One region of the Pseudomonas izuensis genome, then DNA from elsewhere that is predicted to be linked to it. Evidence: predicted binding sites of a transcription regulator. Region 1 holds the regulator's gene; each other region holds the start of a gene.
The links. Region 1 encodes sigma-54, which starts transcription at its own class of promoters, with help from an activator protein. Its sites were predicted from a motif close to ANTGGCATNNANNTTGCTNT; they were not measured.
Positions count from the first base shown of each region.

Region 2: LAB08_RS23175 (flagellar basal body rod protein FlgF) is a predicted target of sigma-54. The motif match lies at 2,405-2,424, and genes of this name have one in related genera.
Region 3: nirB (nitrite reductase large subunit NirB) is a predicted target of sigma-54. The motif match lies at 2,576-2,595, and genes of this name have one in related genera.

Region 1 is NZ_AP017423.2:890,009-896,314, reverse strand. Features, by position in the region: gene lptA (lipopolysaccharide transport periplasmic protein LptA) at 1-192, shown strand, start outside; gene lptB (LPS export ABC transporter ATP-binding protein) at 192-917, shown strand; gene LAB08_RS03910 (RNA polymerase factor sigma-54) at 1,102-2,595, shown strand; gene hpf (ribosome hibernation-promoting factor, HPF/YfiA family) at 2,670-2,978, shown strand; gene ptsN (PTS IIA-like nitrogen regulatory protein PtsN) at 2,991-3,455, shown strand; gene rapZ (RNase adapter RapZ) at 3,458-4,315, shown strand; gene LAB08_RS03890 (HPr family phosphocarrier protein) at 4,331-4,606, shown strand; gene LAB08_RS03885 (ZIP family metal transporter) at 4,615-5,508, opposite strand; gene LAB08_RS03880 (superoxide dismutase) at 5,538-6,149, opposite strand; gene LAB08_RS03875 (DUF2753 family protein) at 6,151-6,306, opposite strand, start outside.
Region 2 is NZ_AP017423.2:5,218,622-5,224,927, reverse strand. Features, by position in the region: gene phhA (phenylalanine 4-monooxygenase) at 1-223, opposite strand, end outside; gene LAB08_RS23180 (sigma-54-dependent transcriptional regulator) at 607-2,166, shown strand; gene LAB08_RS23175 (flagellar basal body rod protein FlgF) at 2,479-3,219, shown strand; gene flgG (flagellar basal-body rod protein FlgG) at 3,265-4,050, shown strand; gene flgH (flagellar basal body L-ring protein FlgH) at 4,103-4,798, shown strand; gene LAB08_RS23160 (flagellar basal body P-ring protein FlgI) at 4,841-5,914, shown strand; gene flgJ (flagellar assembly peptidoglycan hydrolase FlgJ) at 5,926-6,306, shown strand, end outside.
Region 3 is NZ_AP017423.2:4,222,321-4,228,626, reverse strand. Features, by position in the region: gene LAB08_RS18480 (hypothetical protein) at 1-102, shown strand, start outside; gene msrA (peptide-methionine (S)-S-oxide reductase MsrA) at 231-737, opposite strand; gene LAB08_RS18470 (copper chaperone PCu(A)C) at 790-1,293, opposite strand; gene LAB08_RS18465 (SCO family protein) at 1,293-1,898, opposite strand; gene LAB08_RS18460 (YbdD/YjiX family protein) at 2,141-2,341, shown strand; gene nirB (nitrite reductase large subunit NirB) at 2,792-5,353, shown strand; gene nirD (nitrite reductase small subunit NirD) at 5,353-5,727, shown strand; gene LAB08_RS18445 (nuclear transport factor 2 family protein) at 5,867-6,298, opposite strand.

The sequences.
Region 1 (6,306 bases):
GTGCTGATCGATCGCGCCAAAGTCATCGACAAGGACAACAACACCACCCAAGGCGAGAAAATCGTCTACGACACGGTCAAGAAGCTGGCCAGTGCCGGTCGCGCCACCGGCAGTAAAGTCACCGAGGCGCGTCCGCGCATCGACATGGTGATCCAGCCGAAAAAGAAAACCGACGAGCAAAAGGCCCAGTAATGGCAACTCTGAAAGCTCAGCATCTGGCCAAGAGCTACAAGAGCCGCCAGGTCGTGCGTGACGTCAGCCTGTCCATCGACAGCGGTCAGATCGTTGGCCTGCTTGGCCCCAACGGTGCCGGCAAGACCACCTGTTTCTACATGATCGTTGGCCTGGTCCAGGCCGATCAGGGCCGCGTCCTGATCGACGACCTGGACGTCAGCCACCAGCCCATGCACGGCCGCGCGAAGGCCGGTATCGGCTATCTTCCGCAAGAAGCGTCGATCTTCCGCAAACTCTCGGTGGCCGACAACATCATGGCCATCCTCGAGACCCGCAAGGAACTCGACAAGGCCGGCCGTCGCAAAGAGCTGGAAAGCCTGCTGCAGGAATTCCACATCAGCCACATTCGCGACAACCTTGGCATGAGCCTGTCCGGTGGCGAGCGTCGCCGCGTGGAAATTGCCCGTGCACTGGCCACCAATCCAAAATTCATCCTGCTCGACGAACCCTTCGCCGGCGTGGACCCGATTTCGGTGGGCGATATCAAACAGATCATCCACCATCTGAAGGCCAAGGGCATTGGCGTCCTGATCACTGACCATAACGTCCGTGAAACCCTGGATATCTGCGAAACCGCCTACATCGTCAACGATGGCCAATTGATCGCCGAAGGTGACGCTCATACCATCCTGGCCAACGACCTGGTCAAGGAAGTGTACCTGGGGCATGAGTTCCGCCTGTAAGCACTGAGGCGCCTGGCTAGTCGACCGAGCGCTTGTCTCGATAAAAAATCAACACTTTTTTATTGTTACAGCGCTCTAGGCAAACACCGCAACTTCGGGCATATAATTTGCTTATGTTTGGCGCTCCGGCGCCCTGTAGTGGATGGCGCATGTGCGCCGGCGAATAAGGTGTTAAGCCCCTGCCATGAAACCATCGCTAGTCTTGAGAATGGGCCAGCAGCTGACGATGACACCGCAGCTGCAACAGGCCATCCGTCTGCTCCAATTGTCGACCCTGGACCTGCAACAGGAAATCCAGGAGGCCCTGGAGTCCAATCCGATGCTCGAACGCCAGGAAGAAGGCGACGACTTCGATAACACTGACCCCTTGGCCGACAACGTCGAACAGAAGCCCAACACCGAGACTCAGGAACCCTCCTACCAGGAAAGCGCGCCAACCGTTGATAACCTCGACGAAGGCGACTGGAACGAGCGCATCCCCAACGAACTTCCTGTCGACACGGCATGGGAAGACGTTTACCAGACCAGCGCCAGCAGCCTGCCGAGCAACGATGACGATGAGTGGGATTTCACCACCCGCACATCCGCCGGTGAAAGCCTGCAAAGCCACTTGCTCTGGCAATTGAACCTGGCGCCGATGTCCGACACCGACCGCCTGATCGCCGTAACCCTGATCGACTGCATCAACAATCAGGGCTATCTGGACGAAACACTCGAGGAAATACTCGAGGCCTTCGATCCGGAATTGGACATCGAACTGGACGAAATCGAAGCCGTCCTGCACCGCATCCAGCAATTCGAACCAGCCGGCATCGGCGCCCGGAACCTGGGTGAATGCCTGTTGCTGCAATTGCGCCAGTTGCCGGTCAAGACTCCATGGCTGAACGAGGCCAAGCGCCTGGTGACCGATTTTATCGATCTGCTCGGCAGCCGCGATTACAGTCAGTTGATGCGCCGCATGAAGCTCAAGGAAGATGAGCTGCGCCAGGTCATCGAACTGGTTCAGAGCCTCAATCCGCGTCCCGGCTCCCAGATCGAATCTACCGAAGCCGAATACGTCGTCCCTGACGTGATCGTGCGCAAGGACAATGAGCGCTGGCTTGTGGAACTGAACCAGGAGTCCGTGCCACGGCTGCGGGTCAACGCCCAGTACGCCGGCTTCGTGCGCCGCGCCGACACCAGCGCTGATAACACCTTCATGCGCAATCAGTTGCAGGAGGCCCGCTGGTTCATCAAGAGCCTGCAAAGCCGCAACGAAACCCTGATGAAAGTGGCCACCCAGATCGTCGAGCATCAGCGCGGCTTCCTGGAATATGGCGACGAAGCCATGAAACCACTGGTCCTGCATGACATCGCTGAAGCGGTCGGCATGCACGAGTCAACGATCTCTCGAGTGACCACACAGAAATTCATGCATACCCCCCGGGGCATCTATGAACTGAAATACTTTTTCTCCAGTCACGTCAGCACCTCTGAAGGCGGCGAATGCTCGTCCACGGCGATCCGCGCGATCATCAAAAAACTGGTTGCCGCGGAAAATCAGAAAAAGCCGTTGAGTGACAGCAAGATCGCTGGTTTACTGGAGGCACAAGGCATTCAGGTGGCTCGCCGCACCGTCGCCAAGTACCGCGAATCCCTCGGGATCGCGCCTTCGAGCGAACGCAAGCGGTTGATGTAGAGCCACGCCACAGCGTTCCAGTGGTAGATCATCTGATCTACCGCTTAATGCACTGGCAACGAAGGAGAAGCTGTATGCAAGTCAACATCAGTGGACACCAACTGGAAGTGACCGAACCTCTTCGCACCTACATCGGCGAAAAACTCGAACGATTGGAGCGACATTTCGACAAGATCACCAACGTGCAGGTCACGATGACGGTCGAAAAGCTGAAGCAGAAAATCGAAGCCACGTTGCATATTCCCGGCAATGAAGTGGTCGCCAACGCGGAACATACCGATATGTACGCGGCGATCGACGCACTGACCGACAAGCTGGATAAACAACTCAAAAAGCATAAGGAAAAGACCCAGAGCCTCCTCCAGGGCGCTACCGGTCGTTAACACTCCCAACCCATGATCCGACTTGAAAGCATCCTGACCCCCGGCCGTTCCCTGGTGAACGTGCCGGGCGGCAGTAAAAAGAAAGCCCTCGAGCAAATTGCCAATCTGATCGCCCGCGAAGTGCCGGGACTGGAGATGCAAGATGTCTTCGAGGCTTTGATTGCCCGTGAAAAACTCGGTTCGACCGGTTTTGGCAACGGCATCGCCATCCCTCATTGTCGCCTGAAGGGTTGTATCTCGCCCATCAGCGCCTTGATGCACCTTGACGCCCCTATCGATTTCGACGCCATCGATGGCGCACCGGTTGACCTGCTGTTCGTCCTGTTGGTCCCGCAAGCCGCTACCGATGCGCACCTGGAGCTGTTGCGCCAGATCGCCAGCATGCTCGACCGCAAGGACGTGCGCGACAAACTGCGTAGCGCCCCGAGCAATGAAGCCTTGTATCAGGTTGTCCTGGACGAGCAAAACGGGCACTAATCATGCGCTTGATCATCGTCAGCGGCCGTTCCGGCTCAGGTAAAAGTACCGCCCTCGATGTGCTTGAGGACAACGGCTACTACTGCATCGACAACCTGCCTGCCGGCTTGTTGCCGGAGTTGGCCGAACGCGCGTTGATTCACACTGAACTGTCACAGCCGCTGGTTGCCGTATCCATCGATGCACGCAACCTGCCAAGCCACTTGTCGCGGTTCCCAGAGCTGCTGGAAGAAGTCCGCAGCCGTCACATCCAGTGTGATGTCCTGTACCTGGATGCCGACGAAGAAACCCTGCTCAAACGCTTCTCTGAAACCCGCCGTCGCCACCCGCTGAGCAGTGCCAATCGCTCGCTGGCCGAGGCGATCAATGATGAAACGGACCTGCTCGGCCCTATCGCCGACCTGGCCGATCTCAAAGTAAACACCACCAATCTGAACCTGTATCAACTGCGCGATACCATCAAGCTACGCCTGTTGAACCAGCCGGAACCCGGCACAGCTTTCCTGGTGGAATCTTTCGGCTTCAAGCGTGGCATGCCGGTCGATGCCGACCTGGTGTTCGATGTACGCTGCCTGCCCAATCCCTACTGGAAACCGGAGTTACGCGCGCAGTCCGGGCTCGATCAACCGGTTGCGGAGTATCTGGCGGCACAGCCGGATGTCGAAGAAATGTTCCAGGATATCTCCACCTACCTGCTCAAATGGCTACCCCGCTTTGCTGCCAGCAACCGCGCTTATGTCACCATTGCCATCGGTTGCACCGGCGGACATCACCGCTCTGTCTACCTGACCGAACGCTTGGGCAAGACCCTGCAGCAATCCCTGAAGAACGTCCAGGTCCGCCACCGCGACCTCAGCTAAAGGATTCACATCGCGATGCCTGCTCTGGAAATCGAAATCATCAACAAACTGGGCCTGCATGCCCGGGCGTCCGCAAAATTCGTCGGGGTCGCCGGCCAATTCAAGGATTGCACGATCAGGGTAGGACGCACGCCGGAATCCACCGTCGACGGCAAAAGCATCATGGCCATGATGATGCTTGCTGCCGGCAAGGGCACCAAAATCCATCTGAGCACGGAAGGCGAGCAGGAGCAGGAAGCGATGGATGCGCTGGTGGCCTTGATCAATAACTTCTTCGACGAAGGCGAGTGAATGCTCGCCTAGTCGAGCGCAGTATCCATCACCATCATCAGACAGAATCCGATCAACAGCCCAAGGCTGGCCAACTTGTCATGACCGTGTCGACGCGACTCGGGAATGACTTCGTGGGTCACCACCAGCAACATGGCCCCGGCTGCCAATGCCAGGCCCAAAGGCAACAGCAGTTCAGCCAGGCTCACCAGCCACGCGCACAACAGGGCGAACACTGGCTCGACCAGGCCTGATGCGGCACCCATCAGGAACGCCTTGAACCGCGACATCCCTGCTCCGGCCAATACCAGGGCAATCACCAACCCTTCCGGCACATCCTGCAACGCAATGCCCATCGCCAGACTGTCGGCATCAGGCATACCGCCACCTGCCGAGACGCCGACGGCCATACCTTCGGGAATGTTATGGGCAATGATCGCGAACACGAACAGCCAGATCCGCGGCGCAATCACCGGATGCTCCACCGTGCCGACGAGCATTTGCGGTGATGCACCGGACACTTTGCGATCCACCAGAAACAGACCGAACGCGCCGAGCATGATGCCCAAACAGATCAGGCCACTGGCCGTCCACGGGGTCATGCCAAGGCTTTCTGCTGCCGCTATGCCGGGCACGATCAGCGAAAACGCGGTCGCCGCCAGCATCACGCCAGCACCAAACCCCAACAAAGTATCGCCCAGAGCCTGGGGCATGCGCCGAATCACCAGCACCGGCACCGCACCCAGCGCGGTGCCGAGGGCGCAGATCACACCACCCTGCAACGCCCGCGATAACCTGGGTTCCAGTTCCAGCCACTCCAGCCCGTGCGCCACCAGCAAGCTCATGCCCGCCAGCATTAACAGCGATCCAAACGCGTAACGAAACATTCGTCCACTTCCGATCGCCAGTGTTTCAGTGCCCATAGTCAGCCTTGGATTGTTTTTATGAAGACTTAAATCAGTGCAGCCTGATAGCGCGCAGCAACTTCAGGCCAGTTGATCACGTTGTAGAACGCACTGATGTATTCCGGGCGGCGGTTCTGATAATGCAGGTAATAGGCATGTTCCCAGACATCCAGGCCGAGGATCGGCGTATTGCCGCTCATCAATGGGCTGTCCTGGTTACCGCTGCTTTCCACCACCAGGGTCTTTAGCGGCGTCACGCTCAACCAGGCCCAACCACTGCCGAAACGGGTCAGCGCCGCTTTGGTGAAGGCATCCTTGAAGCTGTCGAGACCACCCAGTTGCTCATCGATGGCGTTGGCCAGTGCACCTTCAGGCTTGCCGCCACCATGGGGCGCCATAACTTCCCAGAACAACGAATGATTGGCGTGACCACCGCCCTGATTGATCACTGCCGCACGGAGTTTTTCCGGCAGTTGGTGCACGGCGGCCACCAGTTTTTCCACCGGCCACTCGGCGAACTCAGTGCCTTCGACCGCGGCGTTCAGGTTGTTGATGTAGGTCTGGTGATGCCTGGTGTAGTGAATCTCCATGGTCTGCGCATCGATGTGCGGTTCCAGGGCGTCATAGGCGTACGGCAAGACAGGCAAGGTAAAAGCCATTTCAGTGAACTCCATGTGGTTGGGGCGCAGGCGTGGCGGCATCGATGTGCAGCAAGCGATGGGTGCGCGGGTACTCGCCGTGTTCGCTGATGAAATTCAGCAGCTCGACGTAGGTTTTGCTGCTCTGGCGCAACGCAGCTTCACGCAAGGACTGCGG
Region 2 (6,306 bases), 2.4 Mb from region 1:
CGGTGGTTTCACCGAGAACCTTGTTGATCTCGCCCAGTTGCGGAATGCGGTCGTGGGGCAGACCGAGTTTTTCGATACCGTCCAGGTATTCCTGGCACGCACGCCCTTCGATCACCTTCAGTTGGCGGGTGATCAGCGTGTTCCACACCGCGTGTTCTTCGGCGGTGTAGTCGATAAAACCATGCGCATCGGGCTCGCGAGCCACGTATTGCGTCTGCTTCATGCTGCTCTCCTGCTAGGGGGATTCGTTCTTGTTATGTACTGCTATGGACCTAGGAATAATCCATTGTTCGCCGCTTTGCAGCCGGTGTTCCGCCTCTTGCGCAGGAAAACGCCTTATTAATCGTAAAGTTTTCGTTACGTATCGCCGGTTGTCGCGCAGATGTTGAGATTGGCAGGTGGGAAAAGCCGTTCAACTGTCACATAATCTTGACGACTATCTGAGCGCCTCAGCAGAAAATAATCACTGAAGGAGCGAGCCTGCTCGCGATGGAGTCGAGGGAACCGCGTTTATTCAGGAAGAGCGCGTTTTCGTTAACGTCCATCGCGAGCAGGCTCGCTCCTACATGGTTGCACACCAAACTCACCGTTTTTTCGGGCCTTTATATGCGTATCAAAGTCCACTGCCAGAACCGCATCGGCATCCTGCGCGACATTCTCAATCTGTTGGTGGAGTACGGCATCAACGTCGCCCGCGGCGAGGTGGGGGGCGAGCACGGCAATGCGATCTACCTGCACTGTCCCAACCTGATCAACATCCAGTTCCAGGCGTTGCGCCCGAAGTTCGAGGCGATTGCCGGGGTCTTCGGTGTCAAGCGCGTAGGGTTGATGCCCAGCGAGCGTCGGCACATGGAGCTCAACGCCTTGCTTGGCGCCCTGGAGTTCCCGGTGCTGTCGATTGATATGGGTGGCTCCATCGTCGCGGCGAATCGCGCAGCGGCGCAGTTGCTCGGCGTACGTGTCGATGAAGTGCCAGGGATTCCGTTGTCCCGCTATGCCGAAGATTTCGATTTGCCGGAACTGGTGCGTGCCAACAAGTCGCGGATCAACGGGCTGCGGGTCAAGGTCAAGGGTGATGTGTTTCTGGCCGACATCGCGCCATTGCAATCGGAGCATGACGACAGTGAAGCCATGGCCGGTGCGGTGTTGACGCTGCACCGCGCCGACCGGGTGGGCGAGCGCATCTACAACGTGCGCAAACAGGAGCTGCGCGGCTTCGACAGCATCTTTCAAAGCTCGAAAGTGATGGCTGCTGTAGTGCGTGAAGCACGACGCATGGCGCCACTGGATGCGCCGCTTTTGATAGAAGGCGAAACCGGCACCGGCAAAGAGTTGCTGGCGCGGGCTTGCCATCTGGCCAGCCCCCGTGGGCAATCGCCGTTGATGGCGCTCAACTGTGCGGGTCTGCCGGAGTCGATGGCCGAGACTGAATTGTTCGGCTACGGCCCCGGTGCCTTCGAGGGCGCGCGGGCCGAAGGCAAGCTTGGGCTGTTGGAACTGACGGCGGGCGGTACGCTGTTTCTCGATGGCGTCGGCGAAATGAGTCCTCGGTTGCAGGTGAAACTGCTGCGCTTTTTGCAGGACGGCTGCTTCCGTCGTGTGGGCAGCGATGAAGAGGTCTACCTCGATGTGCGGGTGATCTGTGCGACCCAGGTCGACCTGTCCGAATTGTGCGCCCGTGGCGAGTTTCGTCAGGACCTGTATCACCGCTTGAATGTGCTGTCGCTGCACATCCCGCCACTGCGTGAATGCCTCGACGGTTTGCCGCCGCTGGTGGAGCACTTCCTCGATCAGGCCAGCCGACAGATTGGTTGTCCGCTGCCCAAACTGGCCCCGGCGGCCATGGATCGGCTCAGTCATTACCATTGGCCGGGCAACGTGCGGCAACTGGAGAACGTGCTGTTCCAGGCCGTTTCCCTGTGCGACGGCGGCACGGTCAAGGCAGAACACATTCGCTTGCCGGACTATGGCGTGCGCCAGCCACTGGGGGATTTTTCCCTGGAGGGTGGGCTGGACGAGATTGTCGGGCGCTTCGAGAAAGCAGTGCTGGAGCGGTTGTATTCCGAGCATCCAAGCAGCCGGCAGTTGGGCAAGCGGTTGGGGGTATCCCATACCACCATTGCCAACAAGTTGCGCGAGTATGAGGTTGGCAAGAGCGAGTCATAGCCGAGGGCTTACTTTATTAATGCCGGCCTCATCGCGAGCAGGCTCGCTCCTACAGGGAATACGCGATCCAACTGTAGGAGCGAGCCTGCTCGCGATAGCGGTAGTGGCCATCACCCAGGTCAAGCCTTGCCACCCACCGGCATGACACCGCCGGTTTTTCGTCTCCGACACAATTCCCCTGATCCCCTCAGAACCCCTCAAGTCCTTTGTTTACGGGGTCTCGCATCACCGAAATCAAATTGGTCTGCAAATTGCTTGTGGCTGATGAGTACAGCAGTGGGCGGCAAACGTCCGGCAGGCAGAGGAAAGAGTGTGGACAAGTACCTTTACGTGGCAATGACCGGCGCCAGCCAGAATGCACTGGCGCAAAAGGCTCATGCCAACAACCTCGCGAACATCTCCACCAATGGTTTCCAGAAAGATCTGGAGCAGGCGCGTTCGATGCCGGTGTTCGGTGACAGCTTTCCGGCGCGTGCGTTTGCCATGTCTGAACGTCCGGCCACCGACTTCTCCCCGGGCGCCCTGGTGGAAACCGGCCGCGACCTCGATGTCGCCGTGCAAGGCAACGGCTGGCTGGCCGTGCAGAACCCTGATGGCGGTGAAAGCTACGTGCGCACCGGCAGCCTGGTGGTGGACGCCCTGGGTGTGCTGCGCGCCGGCAACGGCATGCCGGTGATCGGCAACGGTGGCCCGATCGCCGTGCCGCCCGAGCAGCAGATCGAAGTGGGCGAGGACGGCACCATCAGCATCCGGGCGATGGGCGAAGGTCCCCGCGTCATGGCGGAAGTCGACCGCATCAAGCTGGTCAACCCGGACATCAAGAACATGACCAAGGGCCTGGACGGATCGATCCACACCAAGGACGGCAAGCCGGCGCAAGCCGATGCGAACGTCAAGCTGGTGTCCGGTTTCCTTGAGTCGAGCAACGTCAATGCCGTGGACGAAATGACCTCGGTACTGGCTTTGTCCAAGCAGTTCGAGCTGCACATCAAGATGATGAACACCGCCAAAGAAGACGACCAGGCCATGGCTCGGGTCTTGCAGATCAGCTAATTACCAGAACGTCGCGCCGTAAAACAGGCGCACGAGGAGAATCGAATGCTTCCGGCTCTATGGGTTGCCAAAACCGGTCTGTCCGCCCAGGACACCAACCTGACCACCATTTCCAACAACCTGGCCAACGTGTCGACCACGGGTTTCAAACGTGACCGTGCCGAGTTCCAGGACCTGCTCTACCAGATCAAGCGTCAGCCAGGCGCCCAGTCGACCCAGGACAGCGAACTGCCGTCGGGTCTGCAACTGGGTACCGGTGTGCGCATCGTTGGCACCCAGAAAAACTTCACCGCCGGCAGCCTGCAAACCACCGATCAGCCGCTGGACATGGCCGTCGACGGTCGTGGTTTCTTCCAGATCCTGCAACCGGACGGCACCACGGCCTACACCCGTGACGGTACGTTCCACCTGGACTCCAACGGCCAGATCGTCAACGCCAGCGGCTTCGCCCTGGAGCCGGCCATCGTCATTCCGAACGACGCCCAGACCTTCACCGTCGGCCGCGACGGCACCGTGTCCATCACCGTGGCCGGCAACCCTGCTGCCCAGGTGATCGGCAACCTGCAAACCGCCGACTTCATCAACCCGGCCGGCCTGCAAGCGGTGGGTAACAACCTGTTCCTGGAAACCGCCGCCAGTGGCGCACCGCAAGTCGGCACCCCGGGCCTGGCCGGTTTCGGTACCACGCTGCAGAACACCCTGGAAACCTCCAACGTCAGCACCGTTGAGGAGATGGTCAACATGATCACCACTCAGCGTGCCTACGAGATGAACTCCAAGGTGATTTCCACCGCCGACCAGATGCTCTCGTTCGTAACGCAGAATCTGTAATCAAGTCTATGAGGCGGCCATGAGGCCGCCTGCAACACCGTGAGGTAGGGTCATGAAACGCTATGTATCTGTTCTGGCACTGAGTGGGATAGCCGCGCTCGCAGGTTGCGTGCCTGCGACACCCAAGCCCAATGACCCTTACTACGCCCCGGTGTTGCCGCGCACGCCGTTGCCGGCGGCGGCGAACAACGGCTCGATCTATCAGGCCGGTTTCGAACAGAACCTGTACAGCGACCGTAAGGCGTTCCGGGTCGGTGACATCATCACCATCACCCTGAACGAGAAGACCCAGGCCAGCAAAAACGCCAACTCGCAAATTGGCAAGAACAGCAAGACCAGCATCGGCCTGACCTCGCTGTTCGGCTCCACGCCCAACACCAACAACCCGTTCGGTGATGGCGACCTGAGCCTGAACGCCGCGTATGAAGGCGACCGCGCGACCAAGGGCGACAGCAAGGCGGCGCAGGGCAATACCCTGACCGGCTCGATCACCGTGACCGTTGCCGATGTGTTGCCCAACGGCATTATCGCGGTGCGCGGCGAGAAGTGGATGACCCTCAACACCGGCGATGAGCTGGTGCGGATTGCCGGCCTGGTTCGCGCCGATGACATCTCTACCGACAACACCGTGTCGTCGACCCGTGTCGCCGATGCGCGCATCACCTACTCGGGCACCGGTTCGTTTGCCGATGCGAGTCAGCCAGGCTGGTTCGACCGTTTCTTCCTCAGCCCGCTGTTCCCTTTCTAGGTGGCTACGTTGAATTTCAGAAGTCTCATCGTTGCCGCTTTGATGCTGTCCGCGGCTTTCAACGCTCAAGCCGAGCGCCTGAAGGATATCGCCAGCATTTCCGGCGTGCGCTCCAACCAGTTGATCGGTTACGGCCTGGTGGTCGGGCTTAACGGTACCGGCGACCAGACGACCCAGACGCCCTTCACCCTGCAGACCTTCAACAACATGCTCTCGCAGTTCGGCATCAAGGTGCCGCCAGGTTCGGGCAACGTGCAGTTGAAGAACGTCGCGGCGGTGTCGATCAGTGCCGATCTGCCGGCGTTTGCCAAGCCGGGTCAGCAGGTCGACATCACGGTTTCGTCCATCGGTAACTCCAAGAGCCTGCGTGGCGGTACGTTGTTGTTGACGCCGCTCAAGGGTATCGACGGCAACGTCTATGCAGTGGCCCAGGGCAACCTGGTGGTCGGCGGTTTCGATGCCGAAGGGCGTGACGGTTCGAAGATTACGGTCAACGTTCCGTCGGCCGGACGCATCCCGGGTGGTGCTTCGGTCGAGCGAGCGGTGCCGAGCGGTTTCAACCAGGGCAATAGCCTGACCCTGAACCTCAACCGTTCCGACTTCACCACGGCCAAGCGCATCGTCGACAAGATCAACGACATGCTCGGCCCGGGCGTGGCCCAGGCCATCGATGGCGGTTCGGTTCGTGTCACCGCGCCACTGGACCCGAGCCAGCGTGTCGACTACCTGTCGATCCTCGAGAACCTTGAAATCGATCCGGGCCAGGCGGTGGCGAAAGTCATCATCAACTCCCGCACCGGCACCATCGTGATCGGGCAGAACGTCAAGGTGTCCCCGGCCGCCGTCACCCACGGCAGCCTGACCGTAACCATCACTGAAGACCCGATCGTGAGCCAGCCCGGGCCTCTGTCCAATGGCCAGACGGCGGTCGTGCCGCGCTCGCGGGTCAACGCCCAGCAGGAAGCCAAGCCGATGTTCAAGTTCGGTCCGGGCACCACCCTCGACGAAATCGTGCGTGCGGTGAACCAGGTCGGCGCAGCGCCGGGTGACTTGATGGCCATTCTCGAAGCACTGAAACAGGCCGGCGCCTTGCAGGCCGACCTGATCGTGATCTGAGGACGGCGAACATGGATATGTACAAGAGCGGTCGTGTCAGCAGCAGCGATTCGGGTGCGTTTTCCGACCTGAACCGGCTGAATCAGCTCAAGGTCGGCGACAAGAACAGTGACGCGAACATGCGCAAGGTCGCGCAGGAATTCGAATCGCTGTTCCTCGGCGAGATGCTCAAGTCCATGCGCTCGGCCACCGAAGCGCTGGGAAAGGACAACCCCCTCAACACGCCTGAAGCCAAGCAGTATCAGGAAATGTACGACCAGCAACTGGCCGTTTCCATGTCCCGCGAGGGCGGTGGTATTGGCCTGGCGGACGTGCTGATGCGCCAGATGTCGAAGAACAAGCCGCTGGCGCCGGGTGAGGCGGCCGCCTTGTCTGCCGCCAAGCAGGAGGCC
Region 3 (6,306 bases), 3.3 Mb from region 1:
TCGACGACCTCGGTCGACCCGCAGGTCTGGACCGAAAGCCGTGAGCGGCTACGACAGGCCATTGACCGCCGGGTCTGGGTCCAGCGCGGCTACCTGCCTTGAGTACCCCCCCTTGTAGGAGCTGGCTTGCCAGCGAAAGCATTCTTTCAAGCGATGAATGTGTCGACTGACAGTCCGCTTTCGCTGCTGTGCGGCGATCCGACGGGCCAGCTCCTACAGGGGGTTAGCGATTACCCGCGTTTGGGTAACGTCCAGTTTGGCCGGATGAAGTGGCAGGTGTAGCCGTTGGGGTAGTGTTCGAGATAATCCTGGTGTTCAGGCTCCGCTTCCCAGAACGGTCCGGCGGGCTCGATCTCGGTGACGACCTTGCCGGGCCAGAGGCCGGAAGCTTCGACGTCCGCAACGGTGTCTTCAGCGACTTGTCGTTGTTCATCGCTCAGGTAATAGAGTGCCGAGCGATAGCTCGTCCCCAGGTCGTTGCCCTGGCGATTTTTGGTGGTCGGGTCGTGGATCTGGAAGAAGAATTCGAGAATCTGCCGATAACTGATCTGCCGCGGGTCGAAGACGATCTCGATCGCCTCGGCGTGGGTGCCGTGGTTGCGGTAGGTGGCATTGGGCACATCGCCGCCCGAGTAACCGACCCGCGTGGCAAGCACGCCCGGGTAGCGTCGCAACAGATCCTGCATGCCCCAGAAGCAGCCGCCGGCGAGGATGGCGGTTTCGGTGTTCGTCGTCATGGTGCGCACCTCCCATCAGTGAACGGCCTCGTTGAGCGAGGCCATCAGACCCTCATTGCATTTTGCTGTGATCCATCTTGCTGTGATCCATGCTGCCGTGGTCCATCGCGCCGAGCGAACGGGCTTCGGCCTCGACCTTGATCGTCTCTTTCTCACCCTTGGCGTTTTCCACGGTCAGGGTCAGGGGCACTTTGCTGCCTTCTGCTACCTGGGCCGTCAGGTCCATCAACATGACGTGGTAGCCGTTGGGGCCCAGGCTCACCGGCTTGCCGGCCGGCAACGCCACGGATTCGACCTGACCCATGCGCATCACATCGTCTTTCATGCTCATTTCGTGGATCTGTGCAGTCTTGGCGACGGGCGACTGCACGCTGAGCAGCTTGCTGTCCGTATCGGCCTGCAGGGTCATGAAGGCGCCGGTCGAATGCTGACCGGCCACCGTGGCGCGGACCCAGGCGTCACTGACCTGGGTTTGCGCGCACGCCTGCCAGGCCAGGCCGATCAGGGAAAGGCCCAGCGCCAGCTGTTTGATACGGTTCGGGAACAACGAAGTCATCAGCAGACCTCCATGACGGTGAGCAGGTCTTCTGCGCACTCTTGAGCGGTAAGGGACGCGGACAGGCCCAGGCGCAGATTGCCTCGGGAGTCGAATACGTAGCTGGTCGCGGTATGGGACAGGGTGTAGGTGTCGCCGCTCGGCACTTTCTCGAAGAATACGCCGAACTCTTTGGCAACGGCGGCGGTTTCTTCCAGTGTGCCGGACAGTGCTTCGAAGCTGGGATCGAAGGCCTTGACGTATTTGTCGAGCATTTGCGGGGTGTCGCGCTCGGGGTCCAGGGTGATGAAGATCACCTGCAGGCGGTCGCCATCGCGGCCCATCAGCTTCTTCGCCTGGGCAGCACGGGCCAGGGTCGTCGGGCAGACGGCCGGGCATTGGGTGAACCCGAAGAAAATCATCGGCATCAGGCCCCGGTAGCTACCGAGCATCCGGGTTTCGCCGTCGGCGTCCTTGAGCTTGAAGTTACGCCCCATGATCTTGTCGCTCAGGTCCTTGCCGTACTTGAACGACAGCTTGCTGCTGCCATCGCAACCGGCGAGCAGGCCAAGGCTCAGCAGGCTCATGCCCTGCAGGACCGTGCGACGGGAATACAACGTACTCATGGAAATAAAGCTTCCTGTGTAGCGACAGAAAAAACACAGTGCCTGACGCATCAGGCGGAAAAAAGCGCAGGGATGTTAACAAACTGTTGCCCAATCGCGCTTAATCGGTCGCCCGAAGGTCCTGCGCCAAAAGGTCGCGGGGGCTTGTCTACACGAAAATACAAAGGAACCGCGCGCTGACACATTGCAGATACATTCGTGGGGTTCCATGGTGGCGTCCAATACCCATTGAGAGCATTGCCATGTTCCGTCAATTGCAACAGGCCGCCAGTTTCTTCCGCCAGAGCGCACGGTTAATGGTGGGCGTTCCCGATTACGACAACTACGTCGCGCAAATGGCGCTCAAATCTCCGGGTGAGCCGGTGATGAGTTACGAGGCGTTTTTCCGTGAGCGCCAGGAAGCGCGGTTTGGCCGGGGCAAGTGCAATACGCGGTGCTGCTGAAAGGTTGATGTTGTCCATGGATGTATAAAACACCAATAAAACTGTGGCGAGGGAGCAAGCTCCCTCGCCACAGGTTTTTTGGGGGACCTGAATTTACGTGCACTTTTATAAAGCGCAAAGACCGATAACGTGCACCAGCGCGCAGCGATTTGTTCGTCCACCTGCGTGCCATTCATACCCTGCCAATCGCATCAAACCCGCCTGAATCAACGTCTTCCCAGCCCTGATCCATACACTGGCACAAACCCTGCAAAGACCCCCTCAAGTCCATCTAACTAGGCGGACAGCCCGCTCGGTCAACGACGATCGATCAACCGCACAGGTCGTGGGCAATATCGGTGGACCGGGCATGGCCGTCTGGTTTCAACACCGCAAGAGAACAGGCAAAGACGCCTGGAACCGCAAGGTTTCAGGCGTTTTTTTTTGCTTTTTGAACGAGCAGGGTCATTTATGAATTGCACTGTAGCCACGTTGAACAAGCTGCAAACGCTGGTTGTGATCGGCAATGGCATGGTCGGCCATCATTGTGTCGAGCAGTTGATCGAGCGCGGCGCCCTCGGGCGCTATCGTCTGCACGTTTTCAGCGAAGAGCCGATGCGCGCCTACGACCGTGTGCATCTGTCCGAATACTTCACCGGTCGCGATGCCGAATCGCTGGCGCTGAGTGACGCCTCGTTGTACCAGACGCCCGGCGTCACGCTGCACCTGGGTATGCCGGTGCTGGAAATCGACCGCGCACGACGCGAAGTCATCACCGCCCAGGGTTGCGTGGCCTACGACAAACTGATCATGGCCACCGGTTCTTATCCGTTCGTGCCAGCGATTGAAGGTGCCGAAGGCGATTCGCGACTGGTCTACCGCACCCTTGAAGACCTCGATGCCATCCGTGCCGCGGCGGCCAATGCCCGGCGCGGTGTAGTGGTCGGTGGTGGCCTGCTCGGCCTGGAAGCCGCCAACGCCCTGAAAAGCCTGGGCCTTGAAGCCCACGTGGTGGAATTCGCGCCGCGCCTGATGCCGGTGCAATTGGATGATCTTGGCGGTCTGGCGCTCAAGGCACAGATCGAACGGCTGGGCGTCGGCGTGCACCTGTCCCGCGCCACGCAATCGATCAGTGCGGGGGAGCAGTACCGCTATCGGATGAATTTTGCCAACGACGAGTTCCTCGAAACCGACCTGGTAGTGTTCTCCGCCGGTATTCGCGCCCAGGATGCGCTGGCCCGCCAATGTGCTTTGGAGATCGGCCCGCGCGGTGGTGTGGTGATCGACGACACCTGCCTGAGTTGCGACCCGAACATCTACGCCATCGGTGAATGCGCTTCATGGAACGGCAGTCTGTTCGGCCTGGTTGCCCCCGGCTACCAGATGGCCCGCAGCGTCGCCGCGCGCCTGTGTGACGACGCTGCCGAGCCGTTCCGCGGCGCCGACATGTCGACCAAGCTCAAGTTGCTGGGTGTCGATGTCGGCTCCATCGGCGATGCCCATGCCCACACCCCGGGCGCCCGCAGCTATCAGTTCATCGACGAGACCACGGCCAGCTATCGGCGCCTGGTGGTGGATGCCAGTGGCAAGCAGGTGCTCGGTGCGGTGCTGATCGGCGACAACAGCTATTACGACACCCTGCTGCAATACATGCAGAACGCGATTGCCTTGCCGTCCGAACCGGCCGGCCTGATCCTGCCGTCGTCCGAAGGTGCGCCGACCCTGGGCCCAGGCGCCTTGCCGGAATCGGCCACGGTCTGTTCGTGCCACAACGTCACCAAGGGCGCCATCTGCTCGGCCATCGATGGCGGTTGCACCGACCTCGGCCTGCTCAAGTCGCAGACCAAGGCCTGCACCGGTTGTGGCGGTTGCGCCGGGCTGCTCAAGCAAGTCTTCGAGCATGAGTTGATTGCCCGTGGCGTCAGCGTCGACAAGAGCCTGTGCGAGCATTTCGCCTACACCCGTCAGGAACTGTATGCGCTGGTGCGGGTAGAAGGGGTGATCACCTTCGAAGAGCTGCTGGCCAAGCACGGTCGCGGGCACACCGGTTGCGATGTCTGCAAGCCGGCGGTGGGCTCGATCCTGGCGTCGTGCTGGAACCAGCCGATCATGGACCCGTCGCTGGTGCCGTTGCAGGACACCAACGACACCTTCATGGCCAACATGCAGAAAAACGGCACTTACTCGGTGGTGCCGCGCATTCCCGGTGGCGAAATCACCGCCGACAAGCTGATCGCCATCGGCGTGGTGGCGAAGAAATACGACCTCTACACCAAAATCACCGGCGGCCAGCGCATCGATTTGTTCGGCGCACAGTTGCATCAATTGCCGGACATCTGGGGCGAATTGATCGAAGCCGGCTTTGAAACCGGGCACGCCTACGGCAAATCGACCCGCACGGTGAAATCCTGCGTCGGCAGCACCTGGTGCCGGTACGGCGTGCAGGACAGCGTGCAAATGGCCCTGACGATCGAAGACCGTTACAAGGGCCTGCGTTCGCCGCACAAGCTCAAGTTCGCGGTGTCCGGTTGCACCCGTGAGTGCGCCGAAGCACAGAGCAAGGATGTGGGGGTGATCGCCACCGAGAAGGGCTGGAACCTCTACATCGCCGGCAACGGTGGCATGCGTCCGCGTCACGCCGAACTGTTCGCCACCGATCTGGATGATGCGACGCTGATCCGCTACATCGACCGCTTCCTGATGTTCTACATCCGCACCGCGGACAAGCTGCAGCGCACCTCGGTATGGCGCGAAAGCCTGGAGGGCGGCCTGGACTACCTCAAGGACGTGATCATCCACGACAGCCTGGGCCTGGGTGCTGAACTGGAGTCGCAGATGCAACTGGTGGTCAATCGTTATGAATGCGAGTGGGCCAACGCCCTCAAAGACCCGGAAAAACTCAAGCGCTTCCGTACCTTCGTCAACGACAAACGCCCGGACCCGGACATCCACTTTGTCCACGAACGCGGCCAACGGCGCCCGATCATGGCCGCCGAACTCAACCTGATCCCTGTCACCGAGGAGAACGTCTGATGAATCAGTCCAATACCCAACGCGTTGAAACCGGTTTGTCTGCCACCTGGCAATCGGTGTGCAGCCAGCAGGATCTGGTGAACGACTCTGGCGTGGTGGTGTGGCTGGACGGTGCGCAGGTGGCGCTGTTCTACCTGCCGGGCATCGAGGGCAAAAACCTCTACGCCATCGACAACCACGACCCGCAATCGGGGGCCAATGTCATCGGTCGCGGCCTGGTCGGCAGCATCAAGGGCGACCTGGTGGTGGCTTCGCCCATCTACAAGCAGCACTTTCGCCTAGAGGACGGCAGTTGCCTGGAGTACCCGCAACAGCGTTTGCGGGTGTGGCCGGTGCGGTTGAACGGGGGGAGGGTGGAAGTCGCAGTGGTGTGATTCCCCCCCCTGTGGGAGCGAGCCTGCTCGCGAAAGCAGTGTGTCAGTTGACAAAAATATTGACTGACACGGCTTCTTCGCGAGCAGGCTCGCTCCCACAGGAGAGCCCGTTCAACGCTATCTGACAGTTAAACCAATATCAGAATTTGAATGCTTGTCGTCCTACCAGTAACCATTTCCCGTGTTGCTTCTGCCAGATCTGCAAGTTCTCGATTTCGGTGGGAACCACTTCGGTACCCTTGAGGGCCTGGGCCGAAAAGTGATGGCGGACCAGTGCGACATCACCGGAGACCGTGATGGTCTGGTTCTGCATCTCGAGGGTTTTGAACGCGCTTTTGCCGGTTTCGATGTCGGCGATGAAGGCTTGCTTGTCCTGGATCTTGCCGCTGGAATGCCCGTAGGTCAGGTTCTCGGCGGTCAATGCCTGAAGTTGCGCAATGTTCTTGTGCAGCATGGCGTCGGTCAGATGGTCGACGGCTTGCGCGACATCCTTGTCACTCGACGAGGACGCGGCTGCGACATAGCCGCTGAACAGGCAGAGAAAGCCGATCAGCACTTTGACTTTTTTCATGGGAGTTT